DNA from 3 places in the Mesorhizobium sp. WSM4884 genome. Region 2 is predicted to be linked to each of the others. Evidence: predicted binding sites of a transcription regulator. Region 2 holds the regulator's gene; each other region holds the start of a gene.
What was found. Region 2 encodes PhoB, which activates phosphate uptake and scavenging genes when phosphate is short. Its sites were predicted from a motif close to TGTCATNNANCTGTCAT; they were not measured.
Positions count from the first base shown of each region.

Region 1: the regulator PhoB is predicted to act here: its motif matches at 4,314-4,330, upstream of P9236_RS18540 (alkaline phosphatase).
Region 3: the regulator PhoB is predicted to act here: its motif matches at 3,926-3,942, upstream of P9236_RS23765 (PhoX family phosphatase).

Region 1 covers NZ_JARTVO010000011.1:66,177-73,062, forward strand. The annotation lists gene P9236_RS18525 (DUF1062 domain-containing protein) at 1-27, shown strand, start outside; gene typA (translational GTPase TypA) at 86-1,915, opposite strand; gene P9236_RS18535 (hypothetical protein) at 2,129-2,398, shown strand; gene P9236_RS18540 (alkaline phosphatase) at 2,668-4,242, opposite strand; gene P9236_RS18545 (MFS transporter) at 4,377-5,660, opposite strand; gene P9236_RS18550 (TetR/AcrR family transcriptional regulator) at 5,739-6,356, shown strand; gene P9236_RS18555 (hypothetical protein) at 6,400-6,886, shown strand, end outside.
Region 2 covers NZ_JARTVO010000013.1:140,794-147,679, forward strand. The annotation lists gene pstS (phosphate ABC transporter substrate-binding protein PstS) at 461-1,519, shown strand; gene pstC (phosphate ABC transporter permease subunit PstC) at 1,585-2,571, shown strand; gene pstA (phosphate ABC transporter permease PstA) at 2,575-3,426, shown strand; gene pstB (phosphate ABC transporter ATP-binding protein PstB) at 3,423-4,226, shown strand; gene phoU (phosphate signaling complex protein PhoU) at 4,244-4,951, shown strand; gene phoB (phosphate regulon transcriptional regulator PhoB) at 4,971-5,660, shown strand; gene P9236_RS20685 (ROK family transcriptional regulator) at 5,975-6,886, opposite strand, start outside.
Region 3 covers NZ_JARTVO010000018.1:18,669-25,554, reverse strand. The annotation lists gene P9236_RS23790 (helix-turn-helix transcriptional regulator) at 83-868, opposite strand; gene P9236_RS23785 (hypothetical protein) at 982-2,106, shown strand; gene P9236_RS23780 (helix-turn-helix domain-containing protein) at 2,139-2,408, opposite strand; gene P9236_RS23775 (phosphatase PAP2 family protein) at 2,498-3,199, opposite strand; gene P9236_RS23770 (hypothetical protein) at 3,320-3,658, opposite strand; gene P9236_RS23765 (PhoX family phosphatase) at 4,006-6,003, shown strand; gene P9236_RS23760 (GNAT family N-acetyltransferase) at 6,093-6,773, opposite strand; gene P9236_RS23755 (MarR family transcriptional regulator) at 6,770-6,886, opposite strand, start outside.

The sequences.
Region 1 (6,886 bases), on a different contig from region 2:
GACGCCATCCTGTCGGCCGCGTACTGATGAAACGAAAAGGGAGGGAGCAACCGCTCCCTCCCCAATGACTGCCTGAGAAAAAGGCTTACGCCGCGCCCATCACCTTGGTCGCCTTCTCGAAGCGCTTGCGCTCGTTCGGGTCGAGATAGAGCTTGCGCAGGCGGATGGTCTTCGGTGTCACCTCGACCAGCTCGTCGTCCTGGATCCAGGCCAGCGCCCGCTCCAGCGTCATGCGGACCGGCGGCGTCAGCTTCACCGCCTCGTCCTTGCCGGCGGCGCGAATGTTGGTGAGCTTCTTGCCCTTCAGCACGTTCACTTCGAGGTCGTTGTCGCGGCTATGGATGCCGATGATCATGCCCTGATAGACCTTGACGCCCGGATCGATGATCATCGGGCCGCGGTCCTCCAGGTTCCACATCGCATAGGCGACCGACTCGCCCTGCTCGTTGGAGATCAGCACGCCGTTGGTGCGGCCGGGCAATTCGCCCTTATAGGGCTCGTAAGCGTAGAACAGCCGGTTCATCACGGCGGTGCCGCGCGTGTCGGTCAGCAGCTCAGACTGGTAGCCTATCAGGCCGCGGGTGGGCGCATGGAAGACCAGGCGCTGACGGTTGCCGCCGGAAGGACGGAGCTCGACCATCTCCGCCTTGCGCTCCGACATTTTTTGCACGACGACGCCGGCATGCTCCTCGTCGACGTCGATGACGACTTCCTCGACCGGCTCGAGCAACTGCCCGTCGTCACCTTTCTGCATGACGACGCGCGGCCGCGACACAGCGATCTCGAACCCTTCGCGGCGCATCGTCTCGATCAGCACCGCAAGCTGCAATTCGCCGCGGCCGGAAACGAAGAAGGAATCCTTCTCCGCCGATTCCTCGATCTTGAGCGCGACATTGCCTTCGGCCTCGCGCAGCAGCCGGTCGCGGATGACGCGGCTTGTCACCTTGTCGCCCTCGGTGCCGGCAAGCGGGCTGTCGTTGACGAGGAAGGACATCGTCACCGTCGGCGGATCGATAGGCTGCGCGTGCAGCGGCTCGGTCACGCTCGGGTCGCAGAAAGTGTCGGCGACGGTGCCCTTCGACAGACCGGCGATCGCCACGATGTCGCCTGCCTGCGCTTCCTCGATCGGCTGGCGCTCGAGGCCGCGAAAGGCGAGGATTTTCGAGATACGTCCGGTCTCGATCTGCGTGCCGTCATGGTGCAGCACCTTGACCGCCTGGTTGGGCTTCAGCGAGCCGGACTCGATGCGGCCGGTGATGATGCGGCCGAGGAACGGGTTGGCTTCCAGAATGGTGCCGATCATGCGGAACGGGCCGGGATGCACGGTCGGCGCCGGCACGTGCTTGACGACGAGGTCGAAGAGCGGCGCCAGACCCTGATCCTTCGGACCTTCCGGGTTTTCAGAAACCCAGCCGTCGCGGCCGGAACCGTAGAGGATCGGGAAATCGAGCTGCTCGTCGGTGGCGTCGAGCGCGGCGAAGAGGTCGAACACCTCGTTGACCACCTCGATGTGGCGGGCGTCCGGGCGGTCGATCTTGTTGATGACGACGATCGGGCGCAGGCCGACCTTGAGCGCCTTGCCGACGACGAATTTGGTCTGCGGCATCGGGCCCTCGGCGGCATCGACGAGCACGATCGCCGAATCCACCATCGACAGGATGCGCTCGACCTCACCGCCGAAATCGGCGTGTCCGGGCGTGTCGACGATGTTGATGCGGGTACCCTTCCAGTCGACCGAGGTCGCCTTGGCAAGGATGGTGATGCCGCGTTCCTTTTCGAGGTCGTTGGAATCCATGGCGCGCTCGGCGACGCGCTGGTTGTCGCGGAAGGCGCCGGACTGTTTCAGGAGCTGATCGACGAGGGTGGTTTTCCCATGGTCGACATGCGCGATGATCGCGATATTGCGGAGGTTCATTTGTCTGGTCTCGGGAGCGTTGCAGGCAGCAGGCCCAAAAGCGCCGCCTTTTTCGGTTGCGCGGCTCATACAAGGTTTTTCGCAATTGCGAAAGGGGAGGCCCCGCCCCAAATACATGGTCACTGATTCTTAAACGTCTTGGTGTGAAATGATTCTGTTAACCAAGGCGGAACCTTTGAGGGGCCGGGCAGTTCGATGTTCATGACCGATCAGATGTCCAGATTGCGTCCCGTTTTCGCTTGGGCGGCGCTCGGCGTGCTGATTGCGGCTGGCGCGGCACAGTCGGCGGCAGCCCTCAAGCAAGCCAACCCGGTGCGCTCGTCCGACACGCGGACGGCCGAGCAGATGTTCGCCGACGCCCCCGACGGCGTCGACCCGATCGTCACCGGCCCGGTCAGCGCCGCCTTCAAGCAGCGGCAGAAAGCAGCGAACTGCGACGCGGCGGTATGGCCCAACGTTCCCGCGACCTGCTATCCGGATTGACGACGGCAAGTGCCGTCGTCATCCCTGGGCGAAGCAGGAGCGAAGCTCCGTCGCGGAGACCCTGGGATCCATGCCGTGACCTGGCTCAAGAGCCCAAACGGCACAGAACAACCTCCGGTCACCCGTTCTGACCAACTCTGATCTCGACACTGTGGAATCAGTTCTGGACCGCCGCGACGCTTTGGCATCATGGCATGGATCCTTGGGTCTGCGCTCCGCTGCGCGTCGCTCCGCCCAAGGATGACGAACCAAGGTGGCAGCGTCGCTTCCTACGCCGATCGCACCGGGTCGAGCGTGACCTTGTAGAGCTCGTTGTCGTCGCGATCCATCAGCCGCACGGTGAGCTGCTCGGTGGCGCCGGAAATATCGACCAGGCCGAAGAACTGTAGCCCCGCCGAAGGCGGCAGGTTCTGGCCCTGCTCGGCGGTCGGCGCCTTGATGAACTTCAACTCGGGGCCGAAAGTCATGTCGAGCTCGTTGGGGCCGAAGGTGCCGGCGTGGATCGGGCCTGAGACGAACTCCCAGAACGGATTGAAGTCCTGGAACTGCGCCTTGTCCGGATTGTAGTAGTGCGCCGCAGTGTAGTGGACATCGGCGGTGAGCCACACGGTGTTGGTGATGCCGGCGTTCTTGATGTAGCGCAGCAGGTCGGCGAACTCGAGCTCGCGGCCCTTCGGCGCGCCATTGTCGTGATTGCTGACGGCTTCGAAGCCGACCTTTTTCGCCGCGTCGTCCCACACGACGAGGCTGAGCGGCATGTCGGCGGCGATGATCTTCCAGGTCGCCTTGGAGTTCGCCAGCTCGCGCTTCAGCCACTTGGTCTGCTGCTCGCCAAGCATGCGCGACTTCGGCGTCAGCGTTTCCTCCAGGTCCGGGCCGTTCGGGCCGCGATAGGAGCGCATGTCGAGGAAGAAGACGTCGAGCAGCGGCCCGTAGGCGATCTTGCGGTAGACGCGGCCCGGCTCCGACGGCTCGTAGCGGATCGTCGTCATCTCGTGGAAGGCGCGCGCGGCACGCGCGGCCAGCACGTGGATCGACTTTTCCTTGTAACGGTCGTCCGCGGTCAGGTTCTTCGAATCCGACCAGTTGTTCAGCACCTCGTGGTCGTCCCACTGGTAGAAGGTCGGACAGATGGCGGAGAGGCCAAGCACGTGCTTGTCCATCATGTTGTACTTCCACTGGTCACGATACTCGTCGAGCGTCTCGGCGACCTTGCGCTTGCCGTCGATCATGACGACGTTCCTCCACTTGCCGCCGCCGGGCAGATCGACCTCGTCCTTCATGGCGCCGTCGGCATAGATCGTGTCGCCCGAATGCAGGAAGAAGTCCGGCGTGTGCTTGGCGATGGTGGAATAGGTCTTCATGCCGGTCTCGTCGATGCCCCACCCCTGGCCGGCGGTGTCGCCCGACCAGGCGAAGCGCACGTCGCGCTTCGAGGCCGGCGCGGTGCGGAAGCGGCCGACGATCGGCTCGGAGACGGCGTTGACGTCGGAAAGGTCGGCAGCGGTCATGCGGTAGAAGATGTCCTGGTCGGCGGCGAGGTCGGTGAGCAGCCGCTTCACCGTGTAGTCGCTGGCGGGCGAGGTATCGAGCGGCGCGAGCCTGACTGCGTCGGCGAAGCTCTCCGTCGTCGACACTTCATACATCACGCGCGCCGGGCGGTCGGTGCGGGTCCAGACCATGCCGGAGGTGGCGTCGACATCGCCGGACTGGACGCCATGGGTGAAGGCCGGCCGCTGATTGGCGCGCGAATAGTAAGGCAGCGTCAGACCGGAGGCACCGACAAGGCCAAAGGCGCTGGCTGAGGTGACGAAAGCGCGGCGGGTCAACGAGAGCTTGTTCATGGCTGTCTCCGGATGGCGTTGAACGGGACCGCCAAGCTCCAGCCTCAATGTTTCAGGCGCATATCGGAACCATGAAGTTTTGATAACAGTGAACCGCTCTTTCCTTCTCCCCTTGTGGGAGAAGGTGATGCACCTCAAGCCGCCTGCGGCTCCGGATCGAATGCCGGCCGGCTGGTGTTGATCAGCAGCGAGATGCAGGCTGCGGCGATGCCGGTCATGCCGGCGATCAGGAACGCCAGCTCGTAATTGCCCTGCAGTTCCCGCATCGTGCCGCCGAAGGCAGCCGCTGCCGCCGCGCCCACCTGGTGACCGGCGACGATCCAGCCGAAGACGATCGGCCCGCTGCGGTCGCCGAAGGCTTCGTTGGCGAGGCGGAGCGTGGGCGGCACGGTGGCGATCCAGTCGAGCCCGTAGAGCACGGCGAAGATGATTAGGCTGACCGCCGAGAAGCCGGAATAGGGCAGGTAGATCAGCGACAGGCCGCGCGCGGCGTAATAGACGCCGAGCAGCTTGCGTGGGTCGAACCGGTCGGTGAGCCAGCCGGACAGCGTGGTGCCGATCAGGTCGAATATGCCCATCATCGACAGCAGGCCGGCCGCCTGCACCTCGCCGATGCCCATGTCGCCGCAGAAGGCGATGAGATGCGTGCCGACGAGACCGTTGGTGGTGAAGCCGCAGACGAAGAAGGTGGCGAAGAGATACCAGAACACCCTCGTACCCGCTGCTCGGCGCAGCGTGGAGAGCGTGTGCGTCAGGAAATTGCCTTGCGACGCCGGCGACACCGGTGGCACGTCGTTCGCATCGGCGCCGTAGCGGACCTGGCCGATCGAGGCCGGGCGCTCCGGGACCAGCAGGAACACGATCGGCACCAGGGCAGCGGTAGCAACGGCAACGGCAATCGCCACCGGCTTCCAGCCACCGGCCTGGGCCAGCGAGGCGATCAGCGGCAGGAAGACCAGCATGCCGGTGGCGCTCGATGCCGACATCACGCCCATCATCAGGCCGCGATTGGTCTTGAACCAGCGGTTGACGATGGTGGCGCCGAGCACGCTCGCCACCGCGCCGGAGCCGATGCCGGAAAATACGCCCCAGGTGATGAAGAGATGCCATGGCTCGGCCATCAGCAGGCTGAGCGCGGTCGAGCCCGACATGATCAGCAGCGCGGCCAGCAGCGTGCGGCGCAGCCCGATGCGCTCCATCAGCGCCGCGGCGAACGGCCCGGTCAGCCCATAAAGCAGGATGCCGACGCCGGCAGCCATCGAGATCACGTCGCGACGCCAGCCGAAGCTCGCCTCCAGCGGCAGCATCATGACAGAGGGCGCGGAGCGAAGCCCGGCGGCGATCAGCAGGCAGAGAAAAATGACCGCAACGACGACGAAGGCGTAGCGCTGGCCAAACGGGCGGGACTGGGCTATCACGTTACTGACCGGTACGTTGCAATGGGATGGCGTCATACATACGTACCGGTCAGTAACATTGTCAAGCGAGTTTGTTGAATGGCATCGGACAATAAAATTGAAATGTCGACGAACGAGGTGCCCGCCGCCGCGGCGCCGAAGGCCGCCGACAAGATCCTCGGCGTGGCGCGCGACCTGTTCTACCGCGAAGGCATCCGGGCGATCGGCGTCGACGAGATCGTCAGGCGTGCCGGCGTCACCAAGCCCAGCCTCTACCGCAGCTTCCCGTCGAAGGACGAACTCGCCGCTTCCTATCTGCGCCAATACGACCTCGAATTCTGGCAGCGTTTCGACGAAGCGGTCGATGCGCATCCGGGCAATCCGCGCGCCCAGATCATCGCCTTCCTCACCCGCGTCGGCAAACGCACGCAGCGGCCGGACTATCGCGGCTGCGGCATGACCAATGCGGCGGTCGAATATCCCGAGCACGGCCATCCGGCGCGCGTGGTCAGCGAGGCCAACAAGCAGGAACTGCGCCGGCGCCTGCGCGCCATGGCCGCGGCGATTGGCGCGGCTGACTCGGACACGCTCGGCGACGGGCTGCTGCTCCTGATCGAGGGCGCCTATATCAGCGGCCAGTTGTTCGGCCTCGGCGGACCGGCGGCATCGGTCGCCCGCAACGCCGATCTCCTGATCGAGGCCAGCTTGAAGAAATAATGATTGGCGCTACGCTTCGGCACCTCGAACGGAGTTGTCAGCCATGCGCGCGCTTCTCGTCCCGCTTGCCCTCGCCGGTTTCTGCCAGGCGGTCCATGCCGGCGACATCTCCAGCGCCTATACCGATCTCGACTGGAAGAAGGACTGCGTGACCTACGCGCAGTCGGAAGAAGGCGACAGTGACTGGGCGAGCCTCGTCTGCGCCGGCTATCGCGGCTATCCGGTGCTGATCGGCTACGACGACGCCCGCGAATCCGTCTATTACGGCTTTCCTTCCGACGACATGACCGCTGTCTGGGAGAGTTTTTCCGGGCTCAACACCGCTGGCCCGAAGGTCGAGTGGCGGATCGAAACCAATGGCGACAAGGCCGTGCCCTTCGCGGTCATCCATCGACGCGAGATCAGCAATCCCGAAGACGAGAACAAGCCGACCGAGGTGCTGGTCGTCGCGAAAGTAGCACAGCCGGAGGAGCATGAAGGCTGCACCGTCGGCCTGGTGCTCGCCACCGCCAATCCTCAGGCCAACGACC
Region 2 (6,886 bases):
TTGACGCGGACGTATGGTGTGATCGCACCATACCAAAGCGGAGGCCAAGCCAAGACAATAGCCCTTGTCGATTCCGCCCCTCGGTTACGGGCGGGAGCAGCGACCGCCGGCAAGGAACAGCGTCGACTCTACCCCAACGGACCTGTTTTCGGCGATGGCTATGCCATGATCCGCTCTGGCATTCGGCAACGCGCTCTCGTCCGGATTTTATTTCCCGGCGGCCGATATTTAGGCCGCCGGGATAATTTTTGTTTCAAAGGTCAGACAAGTTACTGATTCCGGCGGCAAACTCCGACTGGTCCGCGAAGCGAGCCGGAACTCCTCTTAAATTCGTCCAATCAGTCGTTACGCGGCTGACACGAAACTGTCATCCAACTGTAATAATCGAGGGCTATTGCGCTCACCGGGCGCCGTCAGAAGGCGGTGCCAAGAGACCATATTCCGAACAGGAGCAGGCCACATGAGACATTTCATCCGCTCGGCGGCCGTTGCGATTGCAATGGCTACGGCGTCCACGCTCACCTTGTCCGCCGCTTGGGCTGCGGACATCTCGGGTGCCGGCGCCACCTTCCCCTATCCGATCTATGCCAAGTGGGCCGACGCCTACAAAAAGGAAACCGGCATCGGCCTCAACTATCAGTCGATCGGTTCCGGCGGCGGCATCAAGCAGATCAAAGCCAAGACCGTGACCTTCGGCGCTTCCGATGCGCCGCTCGGCGGCGACGATCTCAAGTCGACCGGCCTTGCACAGTTCCCGATGGTGATGGGCGGCATCGTTCCAGTCGTCAACCTCGAAGGCGTCAAGCCGGGCGAGTTGGTTCTGGATGGCCCGACGCTGGCCGACATCTTCATGGGCAAGATCACCAACTGGAACGACGCGGCGATCAAGAAGCTCAACCCCAAGATCAAGCTGCCCGACCAGGCGATTGCGGTCGTCCACCGTTCCGACGGCTCGGGCACCACGTTCAACTTCACATACTATCTCGGCGACGTGAGCGCCGACTGGAAGGCAAAGGTCGGTGTCGACAAGGCAGTTGAGTGGCCGGTGGGCATCGGCGCCAAGGGCAATGAAGGCGTTGCCAACAACGTCTCGCAGACCGGCGGTGCCATCGGCTATGTCGAATACGCCTATGCCAAGCAGAACAAGCTCACCTATGCCGACATGGTCAACAAGGACGGCAAGAAGGTCGCGCCGACCGGGAAGGCGTTCTCGGCCGCCGCGGCCAACGCCGACTGGAGCTCGCAGCCGGGCTATGGCGTCATCCTCGCCAACCAGCCGGGCGCGGAGTCATGGCCGATGACAGCAGCGACCTGGATCCTGGTCTACCAGAAGCCCGACGACGCGGCGGCCACGACCGAAGCGCTCAAGTTCTTCGCCTGGTCTTATGCCAAGGGCGACAAGATGGCCGCCGAGCTCGACTACGTTCCGATGCCCGACAAGGTCGTGAAGAGCGTCGAGGAAATGTGGGGCAAGGACATCGTCGACAGCAACGGCAAGCCGCTCTACTCGGGGATGTAATTACCGGAATCGAGGAGGGCGCTTCCGGCGCCCTCCTGTCTACCTTTTGAAATGCGAGGGGCTCGATGAGTGCCGTTTCCGAAGCCGTGACATCGTCTGCCATGCGGACCAGAGAAGCGACGGTGCGGCGCTTTGCGCTGACCGACACGATCTTCCGGACGGCCACGCGTCTTGCCGCGATCCTCGTCCTGGTTATCCTCGGCGGCGTCGCGATTTCATTGTTTGCCGGCTCATGGGAAGCGCTGTCGAAGTTCGGCGTATCCTTTCTGACTACGGAGGCGTGGAACCCGGTCACCGAAAATTTCGGCGCCCTTGCGCCAATCTACGGCACCATCGTCACGTCGGCGATCGCCATCATCATTGCCGTACCGATCGGCATCGGCATCGCCGTCTTCCTGACCGAGCTTTGCCCGCGCCCGCTCAGGCGTCCGATCGGAATCGCAGTCGAGCTGCTCGCCGGCATTCCCTCGATCATCTACGGCATCTGGGGCCTGTTCGTGTTCGCGCCGTTCCTGCAGACGACGGTGCAGCCCTTCATCATCGACATTTTTCACGGCATACCGGGGCTCTCCAGCCTGTTTGCCGGCCCGCCCTACGGCATCGGCCTTTTGACGTCGTCGCTCATCCTTGCCATCATGGTGCTGCCGTTCATCACCTCGATCACCAAGGACGTGTTCGACACGGTGCCTGCGGTGCTCAAGGAATCGGCTTACGGCATCGGCTGCACGACCTGGGAAGTGACGCGGCGCGTGGTCATCCCCTACACGCGCGTCGGCATCATGGGCGGCGTCATGCTCGGCCTCGGCCGCGCACTCGGCGAGACGATGGCCGTCACCTTCGTCATCGGCAACGCGCATCGCATCAGCGCCTCGCTGTTTGCGCCAGGCACGACGATCTCGGCGACCATCGCCAACGAATTCACCGAGGCGGACGGCGAGCTTTATACGTCCTCGCTGGTGGCGCTCGGCCTGATCCTGTTCATCATCACCTTCATCATCCTCGCCATCGCGCGCTACATGCTGTTGCGCATCGATAGCCGCACGGGAGCATGACCGATGTCGGTAGCCATGTCGCTTCACCAGAGACGCAAGCGCAAGAACGGCGTGATGATGGCGCTGTGCGTCATCGCCGCGGGCATCGGCCTTGCCTGGCTGGCGCTGATCCTCGGTGCGCTGATCTACAAAGGCCTGTCCGGCGTTTCGCTGGTGGTCTTTACCGAGATGACGCCACCGCCCGGCGATGCCGGCGGCCTGCTCAACGCCATCTACGGCAGCATCATCATGACCATCATCGGCATCGTCGTCGGCACGCCGATCGGTGTGCTCGCCGGGACCTATATGGCGGAGTACGGGCGCTTCTCGCGGCTCACCACGGTGGTGCGTTTCATCAACGACATTCTGCTGTCGGCGCCGTCCATCATCGTCGGCCTGTTCGTCTATGAGCTGATGGTGCGGCCGATGGGCCATTTCTCGGCGATCGCCGGCGCGGTCGCGCTGTCCATCCTTGTGATCCCCGTCGTGGTGCGCACCACCGAGGACATGCTCAACCTGGTGCCCAACGCCTTGCGCGAAGCCGGCACCGCCATCGGCGCGCCGCGCTGGGTGGTGATCCGTTCGGTCGCCTATCGCGCGGCGCTTTCCGGCATCGTCACCGGCATATTGCTGGCGATCGCCCGCATTTCCGGCGAGACGGCGCCCCTGCTCTTCACCGCGCTTAACAACCAGTTCTGGTCGAGCAATCTCAACGCTCCGATGGCCAGTCTTCCGGTGACCATCTTCCAGTTCGCCCTAAGTCCCTATGAGGAATGGCAGCAGCTGGCCTGGACGGGCGCGCTCATAATCACCCTGACGGTTCTCGGGCTGAGCATCTTCGCCCGCAGCCTTACCGGACGCAGAGAGGACAGATGAAACCTATGTTGTCCACCGACCTTAACGTAGCCGACACGGCCGTCGAGAAGGCCAAGATCGAGGTCAAGAACCTCAACTTCTACTATGGCCAGTCGAAGGCGCTGAAGGACATCAACCTGTCGCTGCCCGAGCGCAGCGTCACCGCCTTCATCGGGCCGTCGGGCTGCGGGAAGTCGACGCTGCTGCGCGTGCTGAACCGCATCTACGAGCTTTACCCGAAGCAGAGCGCGGAAGGCCAGGTGCTGCTCGACGGCAAGAACATTCTCGACCGCTCGCAGGACCTCAACCTGCTCAGGACCAAGATCGGCATGGTGTTCCAGAAGCCGACGCCGTTCCCGATGTCGATCTACGAGAACATTGCCTTCGGCGTCAGGCTGTACGAGAAGATCAGCAAGGCCGAAATGGACAACCGCGTCGAATCGGCGCTGAAGCGCGCGGCGCTCTGGAGCGAGGTCAAGGACAAGCTCAACGCCAGCGGCCAGAGCCTTTCCGGTGGTCAGCAGCAGCGGCTTTGCATCGCCCGCACCGTGGCGGTGAAGCCGGAGGTCATCCTGCTCGACGAGCCGGCCTCGGCGCTCGACCCGCTGTCGACCGCCAAGATCGAAGAGCTGATCGACGAGCTGCAGGCCGACTACACGATCGTGATCGTCACCCACAACATGCAGCAGGCGGCGCGCGTGTCGCGGCAGACGGCGTTCATGTATCTCGGCGAGCTGGTCGAGTTCGACCGGACGGAGAAGATCTTCACCTCGCCTCGCGAGAAGCGCACGCAGGACTATATCACCGGCCGCTTCGGCTGAGTTCATACGAGGACATAATCATGGCCCATACGGTCGCTTCCTTCGACGAGGATCTGAGGCAGATCAGCCAGCTTATCCGTGATATGGGCGATCTCGCCGGCTCGATGGTCGGCGCGTCGACCAAGGCCCTGCTCAATTCCGACAACGCGCTGGCGCAGCGCGTGGTTTCCGACGACGCCATCATGGACGCACGGCAGCGCGAGCTCGACGATCGCGCTATCACGTTGATCGCCAAGCGCCAGCCGATGGCCGACGACCTGCGCAGTGTGGTCGGCGCCATCCGCATGGCCGGCGACCTCGAGCGCATCGGCGACCTCGCCAAGAACATCGCCAAGCGCGTCGGCTCCGTCGGCGTCAGCGCCGCGCCGCGCGACCTGTCGCACTCCATCGACTCGATGGCGCAGCTGGTGCTGATCCAGGTCCAGGGCGTGATCGAGGAGTACACGGCGGGCGACGCCACGGCGCTCGCCAAGCTCCGGAACGACGACGAGCGCATCGACGTCAAATACACCTCCGTCTTCCGCGAGCTTCTGACCTACATGATGGAGGATCCGCGCAACATCACGGCCTGCACGCATCTCCTGTTCTGCGCCAAGAATCTGGAGCGCATCGGCGACCACGTCACCAACATCGCCGAGAACGCCTATTATGTGCTGACCGGCACCCAATTGCCCGCGAACCGTCCGAAGCAGGACGAGACGGCGATGTCGGCGCCGGCGGCCTGACAGCGAAGGTACCTGCTAAATGATCGCGCCACGTATCATGGTGGTGGAGGACGAGGAGCCGCTGGGGGTGTTGCTCCGCTACAACCTCGAATCCGAAGGCTATCAGGTCGAGGTGGTCACCCGCGGCGACGAAGCCGAAATCCGCCTGCAGGAGAACGTGCCCGATCTCCTGGTGCTCGACTGGATGGTGCCGGCGGTTTCCGGCATCGAGCTTTGCCGGCGCCTCAGGATGCGGCCCGAGACCGAACGGCTGCCGATCATCATGCTGACGGCGCGCGGCGAGGAAAGCGACAGGGTGCGCGGCCTCTCGACGGGCGCCGACGACTATCTGGTCAAGCCGTTCTCGACGCCTGAATTCATGGCCAGGGTCAAGGCGCTGTTGCGCCGCGCCAAGCCGGAGGTGCTTTCGAGCGTGCTCAAGGTCGGCGACATCGTGCTCGACCGTGAATCGCACCGCGTCTACCGCAAGAAGAGCGAGATCAGGCTTGGCCCGACCGAGTTCCGGCTGCTCGAGTTCATGATGCGGCACCCCGGCCGGGTGTTCTCGCGCAGCCAGTTGCTCGACAACGTCTGGGGCGAGACGATCTATATCGACGAGCGCACGGTCGACGTGCATGTCGGGCGCCTGCGCAAGGCCGTCAACAACGGCCGCATGCCCGATGTCATCCGCACCATACGCGGGGCGGGGTACGCGATCCGCGAGGATTAGTCTTCCTGTGGAGGCGGTAACAGGTTGAATCCGATCGTATGCGCCGGCGATTGGCTCAGACGCTTCTGACTTCGTCATCCACGGGCGGAGCAAGGAGCGAAGCGACGCAGCGCAGACCCGAGGATCCATTCCGTGACGTCGACGCGCCACTACGGTGCAGAATTCCGTTCCGCTGCGCCCTGCGTCCGAGGTAACGGCACGGATTCCAAGGTCTTCGCGACGGAGCTTCGCTCCTGCTTCGCCCTGGTATGACGAAGCTTCGGGACCTTCGCAAATCTCCGACGTCTAGCAGGACACGATCACTTCAAAGCTGTTCAGGCGACGTGCTTGCCCGCTCTTGTCTGCACGCCCGGCGCGAAAATCTCCTGGTCGACGAAGGTCAGCGCGCGCATGGCGCAGCCCTCGCGGATCAGCGGCAATTCGTTCGGCTCGGTGTCGAAGGAGATCGATTCCGAGTGCTGGCCACCGGCGGTTTGGGCGATGGCCTCGCGCAGCGACGGCTCGATCAGGTCGAAAGCGGCGGCGCTGACGCCGACCATGGCGACCGGCGCCGGGTCGATCAGCGCGAACAAGCTGCCCAGGCCGAAGCCCAGCGCCTCGCCCGCCCGGCGGTATGCCTCGCGCTCCGGGCCGTCCTTCTCGCGCGCCTTGGCGGCAAGCGCCCGCATGTCGGCGTCGCCGACATCGACCGGCTCGGCGTCCTCGCTCATCTTCATGGCGCTGCGCCAGATGGCGTAGTTGCCGGCATAGGCCTCGACGCAGCCGCGGCGTCCGCAACGGCAGAGCGCGCCGCCCGGACGATGGATCATATGGCCGAACTCGCCTCCGGAAGAATGCGTGCCGGTGAACAGCTCGCCCTTCAGCACCAGGCCCATGCCGATGCCGTGCGAGAGCAGGATGGCTATGAAGTTGTCGCGATAGCGGTTGGGGTCTCGCCATTGCAGCGCCACCGCCATCATGTTGCAGTCGTTTTCCATGGTGGCCGGGATGCCGAATTCCTTTTCCAGGATGTTGGCGAAAGGAATGTCGGTCAAAGGCGTGATCGGCGACCACAGCATTGCCCGCGCATGGGAATCGGTGATGCCTTGGATACCCATGGCGATGCGGGCAACGCTGCCGACATCGAGGTCGGGATCTTTCAGCCGGCGCCGGACGATCGCCACACATTCGCCGATCAGCTCGTCGCGCGGCATGGTCAGCGTATCGAGGCGCCGTTGCTCCTCGGC
Region 3 (6,886 bases), on a different contig from region 2:
CGCTTCGGCCAAGCTGGAACACCCCTCATCCGTCTCGGCGCTGCGCGCCGATCCACCTTCTCCCACAAGGGGAGAAGGGGAGCTACGCCGGCAGCGCCCGTTTCTCCTTCGCCGCCTTTGCCCCCGCATCGCGTGGATGCGGCCCGATCGGCATGATCGCCGGAAACGGCGTCGCGCCGAAGGCAAAGGTCCATTTGTAGCCGACGAGCTGATCTTCCGGCGTGGTGTGCTGGTCATGGTGGGCAAGCAGCCTTGCGCGCTCGGCCAGGTCCTCCGCCTCTCGCCGCACCATCTCGGCCGTTTCCGGCCGCACGCGCCGCGAGAAACTGACGAAGGTCGCCTGCCGTTCCATATGGCCGATCGCCCAGCCGATGAAGTTCTTGTTGGTCGTCTCGAAATGCGGCTTCAGCGGCCCCTCGAAATCCCACTGGATCGGCGTCTCGACCAGCAATCTTGCAGAGAGGCCGCGCCCGAGCGCCACCAGCCCGAGCTCTTCCAGATCGCGCAGATAGAGGAACATCGAGGCTTCGCTGAGGCCCTGCGAGCGCATGATGCCTTCGGGCGTGAATTTCTCGGTGAGCATGATGAAGACGAAGAGCAGCGCCGGCCGCGCGGCCAGCCTGCGCTCGATCTCCGGCGCGACGCGGTTGGCGGGTCCCGGCCCGCGGTTCATCGACCCCAGCACGTTCTCCAGCTCCACCTCCGCCGCGGCGCAGATCTCCATCAGCCGGTCGAGCTTGCAGTTCCGCTCATGGAAGATGCGCTTCACCGTCGGCTCGGAAACACCCATGCGTTCGGCCAGCGTCCGGTAGGTCAGGCCCTTGGCCTTCAGCGTTCGTTTCAGAGCCTCAAAGATCGGACCGTTCATGGAATGCACCTCGTTTGCGTGAATTCGTATCGATCTTCGATACTAGGCTCGAACCGCCTTTCGGAAAAGTATCGAAAAACCTAGCTCTCCGTCATCACAACGGGAGAGCAATCATGAAGACACTCATCGCTTCGTTCTTTCTTGCCGTCGCCGGCATCGCAACGGCTCCCGCCGCCCAGGCCGGCGAGATCTGGCGCGCCGGCGGCTTCGAGCAGCCGGAATCGGCGCTGGTCGATGCCGCCAACGAGCGGATCGTCGTGTCCAACATCGTCGGCGATCCAGGCAAAGCGGACGGCAACGGCTATTTGTCGCTGCTGTCGATGGACGGCAAGGTCATCGCCGGGCACTGGGTGGGCGGCATGGACGCGCCCAAGGGCATGGCGATCGCGGGCGGCAAGCTTTACGCCGCCGACATCACCAAGGTCCGCATCGTCGATCTCGCCAGCGGCAAGCTGGTCTCGACCATCGATGTGCCAGGGGCGGTTTTCCTCAACGACATGACGGCCGATGCCTCGGGCAAGGTCTATGTCACGGACATGCTGGCTGACACGATCTACCGCATCGATGGCGACAAGCCGGAGCTGTTCGTCAAGGATGCGCTGCTCGCCGCGCCGAACGGCGTGTTCGCCGATGGCGAGAGATTGATCGTCGCGTCCTGGGGCAAGGGCATCAAGCCCGACTTCAGCACCGTGGAGCCCGGCGGCCTGCTGGCGGTTGATTTGTCGAGCAGGAAAGTGACGGCTTTGCCCGGCGCGCAGAATTTCGCCGACCTCGACGGAGTCGTCGCCATCCGAGACACTATCTACGCCACCGCCTACATGACCGGCACGCTCTACAGCTACAAGGCCGACGGCGGTAGCGCAGTTCAAGCCGGGCAGCGCCGACATTGGCACGGACGGCAAGCACATCTTCGTGCCGCTGATGGGCGAAGGCGAGGTTGCAGCGCTGTCGCTGGATTGAGCCAGGCGCGCTACTGCCAGGGCCAGGGCATGAGCAGAGACCTTGGGTGCGACGATCAAGAAGGTACTGGAGCGCCGCGTTCCTTCGCGCCCCCCTCTGTCCTGCCGGACATCTCCCCCACAAGGGGGGAGATTGGCAGCTTCGGCGCCTCGCTCGTCCTGCAACGTTGGAGATTGGCGAAACCCGGCGAGACGGGGGCATGCCTGATCGTCCCCGGCTGCCTGATCGTTGCGCGCGCAAACCCGAAACTTGCCGAGCCGATCGAAGCGGCTGTTTGATGATCCGTGGTTGGCTCGATGGCGGCCGCGGCTCAGCCTTGCTGGGTCTGCGCCACGGTGGACTTGAGGCGAACGCCCCGGCCGCCGCGCTCGCTCGCCCGGTTCTCGCCGATCAACTCGACACCGATGTCGTCGAGCGCCTGGATGAACTTCATCAGCGAGTCGACGACGCCCCTGACGACGCCATCGCTCGCTTCCATGCGCTGTATTGTCGGAAGCGAAACCCCGGCGCGCTCGGCGCGCGTTCGCTGGTCGATACCGGCCAATGCCCTCGCAGCGCGCATCTGTGCGGCAGTCATCATCGACCTGCATCCATGTCAAAACATGCAATGTCGATGTACAGTATAAACATTCCAATGTCTAAGGCATCATTCCAAGGATCGACGGGGGATCACTCGCTGTCCGCCACCACATTGCGCCGCTGCAGCACCCGGGCCGCAAGCCAGCACAGCATGGCCCAAGCGAAGCCGGCGCACCAGCCGGCGAGCACGTCCGACGGCCAATGCACGCCGAGATAGACGCGGCTGGTGCCGACCAGCACCGTGGTGAGCACGGCGAGGCCGAGCACGAAGATCTTCGTCCTGCGGTTCGGCAGGAACCGCGCGGCGAGCGAGCCCAGTGTGAGATAGGTGACCGCAGACAGCATCGCGTGGCCGCTGGGAAAGGATAGCGAGGTCTCGTTGACCAGGTGCGAGACGAGATCGGGCCGCGGCCGGTCGACCTCATGCTTGAGCAGACTGGATACCGCCTGCCCGCCGGCCACCGAAACGAACACGAAGAGTGCCGTCCCCGGTCGGCGGATGAGCAGGAAGTAGCCGATCGCCGCGGTCGTGATCAGCACCAGCACGGTGGTGCTGCCGAGCGCGGTGATGTCTCGCATCGCGCCTTGCAGCCAGGGCGGACCGATCGGACTGTCCGGTTGGCCGGCATGGCGGACGGCGAGCAGGATTTCCGTGTCGAAGGCGTGCGGGCTGGTGGAGCGCGCCACCTCCATGAGTTCCACCAGGCCCCATAGCCCGCCAGCGATCACCAGCCCGGCCAGAAGCATCGGGAATTCTATCCGGTTGAGCAGCGCGTTGGCGGTCGATTTCATCGGGGGCCTTAGAGCAATTCCAGGAAAAGTGTGTAACGGTTTTCCGTCCGGAATTGCGTCAAAACAAAGAGATAGAGCGGTTCGCCGTTTCCGTGAAACGGTGAAACGCTCTAGGTCCGGCTACAGCCGCTGCATATAGGGCCCGAGCGTGATCAGAGCGACGGCCGCGATCGCCAGCACGACGCCAGTGGCTTGCAATGCATTCAATCGTTCGCCGAAGAAGACCAGCGCCACGACATTCACCGACACCAACTGGATCACCGCCGACAGGCTGAACGACACCGACATGCCGAATTCGCGGATCAGCCGCAGCATGATCAGATTGCCGGCCGAATAGAGCGCGAGCGTCAAAATGATCTTGGCCAGGCTCGGCGCCAGCCCCCATTGCTTGGCCGCGGTTGCCGCCAGCAGGAAGATCACGGTCGAAACGCCAAGCTGCGCCAATCCCCAGAAACTCACGGTTTTCATTCCCTCTCGAAGCGGCCTGCGTGCGCCCGCTGCCGTTGTTGTTTCCGAAGCACGAGAAGCCGTCAAGCTGAACGCGTCCGGCAGACGCTCTCCTACGGGATCGAAGCCGAATGCGCTCCGCTGTCGCCGTCGGCGCCCGCGCGGCGACTCTTCGGCGAATCGTAACCAAAATGTCCTTGGTCGCGATCGACATGCAATGTCGGCCGAGCGAGTTGAGAAATCATCAGCCGGCAAATCAGTCTTGTTTAATCACGCCGATGTCACGAAAATGTGATCGGGCACCTTTAGGGATCGACAGGTCGCAGTTCCAGCCACCCTCAAGAAGCCAGAGGACAGCCATGACCCAATCCCCTGAAACCCGCTTCCGCACCAGCCAGCTCGAGGAGAATGACGGCCCGCCCGTCAATCCCAGCGACAACCGCACCATGGGCGAGATCATTGCCGCTCGCTTCTCGCGCCGCGGTTTCCTGAAGGGTTCGCTGGCCGTCTCGGCGATCGCCGCCGCCGTCAGCCCGCTGGCGCTGGTCGCGGCCGACGAGGCGCGCGCCGCCGGGGCCTCGGCCTTCAAGTTCGACGAGCTCGAGGCCGGTATCGACGACAAGCACCATGTCGCGCCGGGCTATGACGCCGACGTGTTGTTGCGCTGGGGCGATCCGCTGTTCGCCGATTCGCCGGACTTCGACCCGCTGAAGCAGTCGGCCGGGGCCCAGGCCAGGCAGTTCGGCTACAACAACGATTACATCGGCTATATCCCGATCGACGGCTCGGCCGAGCATGGCCTTCTGGTCGTCAACCACGAATACACCAACCCGCATCTGATGTTCCCGGGCATCGTCAAGATCGTCGAGAAGGACGGCAAGAAGGCTGCGGAGGTCGCGGCGCTCTCGAAGGAGCAGGTCGATGTCGAGATGGCCGCCCATGGCGGCACCATCGTCGAGATCCGCAAGGAAGGCGGCAAATGGCAGGTGGTGCGCGACGGCAAGCTCAACCGCCGCATCACCTCCAACACGCAGATGCTGCTTTCCGGCCCGGTCGCTGGCCATGACCGCGTCAAGACCAATGCCGACCCGTCCGGCACCAAGGTCATCGGCACCGTCAACAACTGCGCCGGCGGCGTCACGCCCTGGGGCACCTATGTGATGGCCGAGGAGAACATCCACGGCTATTTCTCGGGCGAGCTGCCGGAAGGCCACAAGGAAGCCGCCAACTACAAGCGGCTCGGCATCCCGGAAGGCGCTTACGAATGGGGCGCGCATTACGACCGCTTCAACCTCGCCAAGGAGCCGAACGAGCCCAACCGTTTCGGCTGGATCGTCGAGGTCGACGTCAACGATCCGAATTCGGTGCCGAGGAAGCGCACCGCCATGGGCCGCTTCAAGCATGAGGGCGCCGAATCGATCGTCGCCAAGGACGGCCGCGTCGTCTTCTACCTCGGCGACGACGAGCGCTTCGACTATGTCTACAAATTCGTCACCACTGGTAAGTTCAATCCCGATGACCTCGCGGCAAACATGAACCTGCTCGACGACGGCACGCTCCATGTCGCCAAATTCGCCGAGGACGGCTCGGTCGAATGGATGCCGATCGTGTTCGGGAAGGCGCCGCTGACGGCGGAGAACGGCTTTGCCTCCCAGGCCGACGTTCTCATCGAGACGCGGCGCGCCGCCGATCTGCTCGGCGCCACCAAGATGGACCGGCCGGAGGACATCCAGCCCAATGCCGGCAACGGCAAGGTCTATGTCATGCTGACCAACAATTCCAAGCGCAAGGCCGATCAGGTCGACGCCGCCAACCCACGCGCCGAGAACGCCTTCGGTCACATCATCGAGATCGTCGAGGACGGCGGCGATTTCGCCGCCGCCAATGGCAGGTGGGAAGTGCTGCTGAAATGCGGCGATCCTTCCGTTGCCGATGTCGGCGCCACCTTTTCGACTGCGACCACAGCCCATGGCTGGTTCGGCATGCCGGACAACTGTGCCGTCGACTCGGCCGGCCGGCTCTGGGTCGCCACCGACGGCCAGGGCCCGAAGGCCACCGGCCGCACCGACGGCCTGTGGGCGGTCGATACGGAAGGTGCCGCGCGGGCGACCTCAAAACTGTTCTTCCGCGTGCCGATCGGCGCCGAAATGTGTGGCCCGCTCTTCGCGCCGGACGACCAGACTGCCTTCGTCTCGGTGCAGCATCCGGGCGACGGCGGCGAGGACTGGGAAGGCTTCGGCCGCCCATCCTACTACGAGGACCCGTCGACGCGCTGGCCGGACTTCAAGCGGGACATGCCGGTGCGCCCGGCGGTCGTCGCCATCACCAGGCAGGGCGGCGGCAAGATCGGCGTCTGATTGGTGCGATCTGGAACGCGGCATCGTCGCAGACGTTGGGGATTGGCTGAGGCCTCCCCGACGTCGACGAGGGGCATCCGCAACCCCAGCTACCCAGCGCGTCGAACCACGGCCATGTTCACGGTGGTTCTCAAGCGGAAGCCGATGGACTCATAGAGGCCGACGGCCAGTGCGTTGCTGTCATAGGCGTGGAGATAGGGAACCTCGCCCCGCGCCATGATCCGGCTTGCCACGAACAGCGACAGCAGTCTGGCAAGGCCACCGCCACGGAAATCGGGATGCGTGCACACGCCGCTGAGCTCGCAATGGCCGGGCTGCTTCATGCGCTCGCCGGCCATTGCCGCAAGCCTGCCGTCGATCTTCACGCCCCAGAACTCGCCGAGGCTCAGAGCCTCCAGCGTGAACGGGCCGGGTTTGGTGAGCGAGGCCAGAGCGAGCATCTCGGCCGCATCGTCGGGTGTCAGTGGTTGCACCCGTTCGTCGGACACGGCCTGCGTCGGCCGCTCGGCGGTCATCTGCACCAGGGTCGCTGTCGAGACCGCGGAAACTTCCGCAGGCAGGGCGATCGGATCGGTCTGAACCACGATCGAGCTTTGAAGCGGCGGCAGCAGCCTGGCCAGAGCCCGCAGGCTTTCTTCGTCGTCCGTCGCGGTGGCAGCGAAAGGAACGATCGACGGCCGGTACCGCCGGGCGAGGCCGTCGCCTTCCGCGAAGGCCTGGTGGCGCGTCGCAAGCGCGCTCCAGATGGGACGGTCGAGAACGTGTTTCATCGCGCAGACTCCGGCTTTTTCGCGCGGCGGTCGAGCGAGGTCGCGGCCAGCCGATCCTCGATGGCGGCGAGCTGGCCAAGCAGCGGCCCGGAGAGGTCCGCGCACAATTCCGC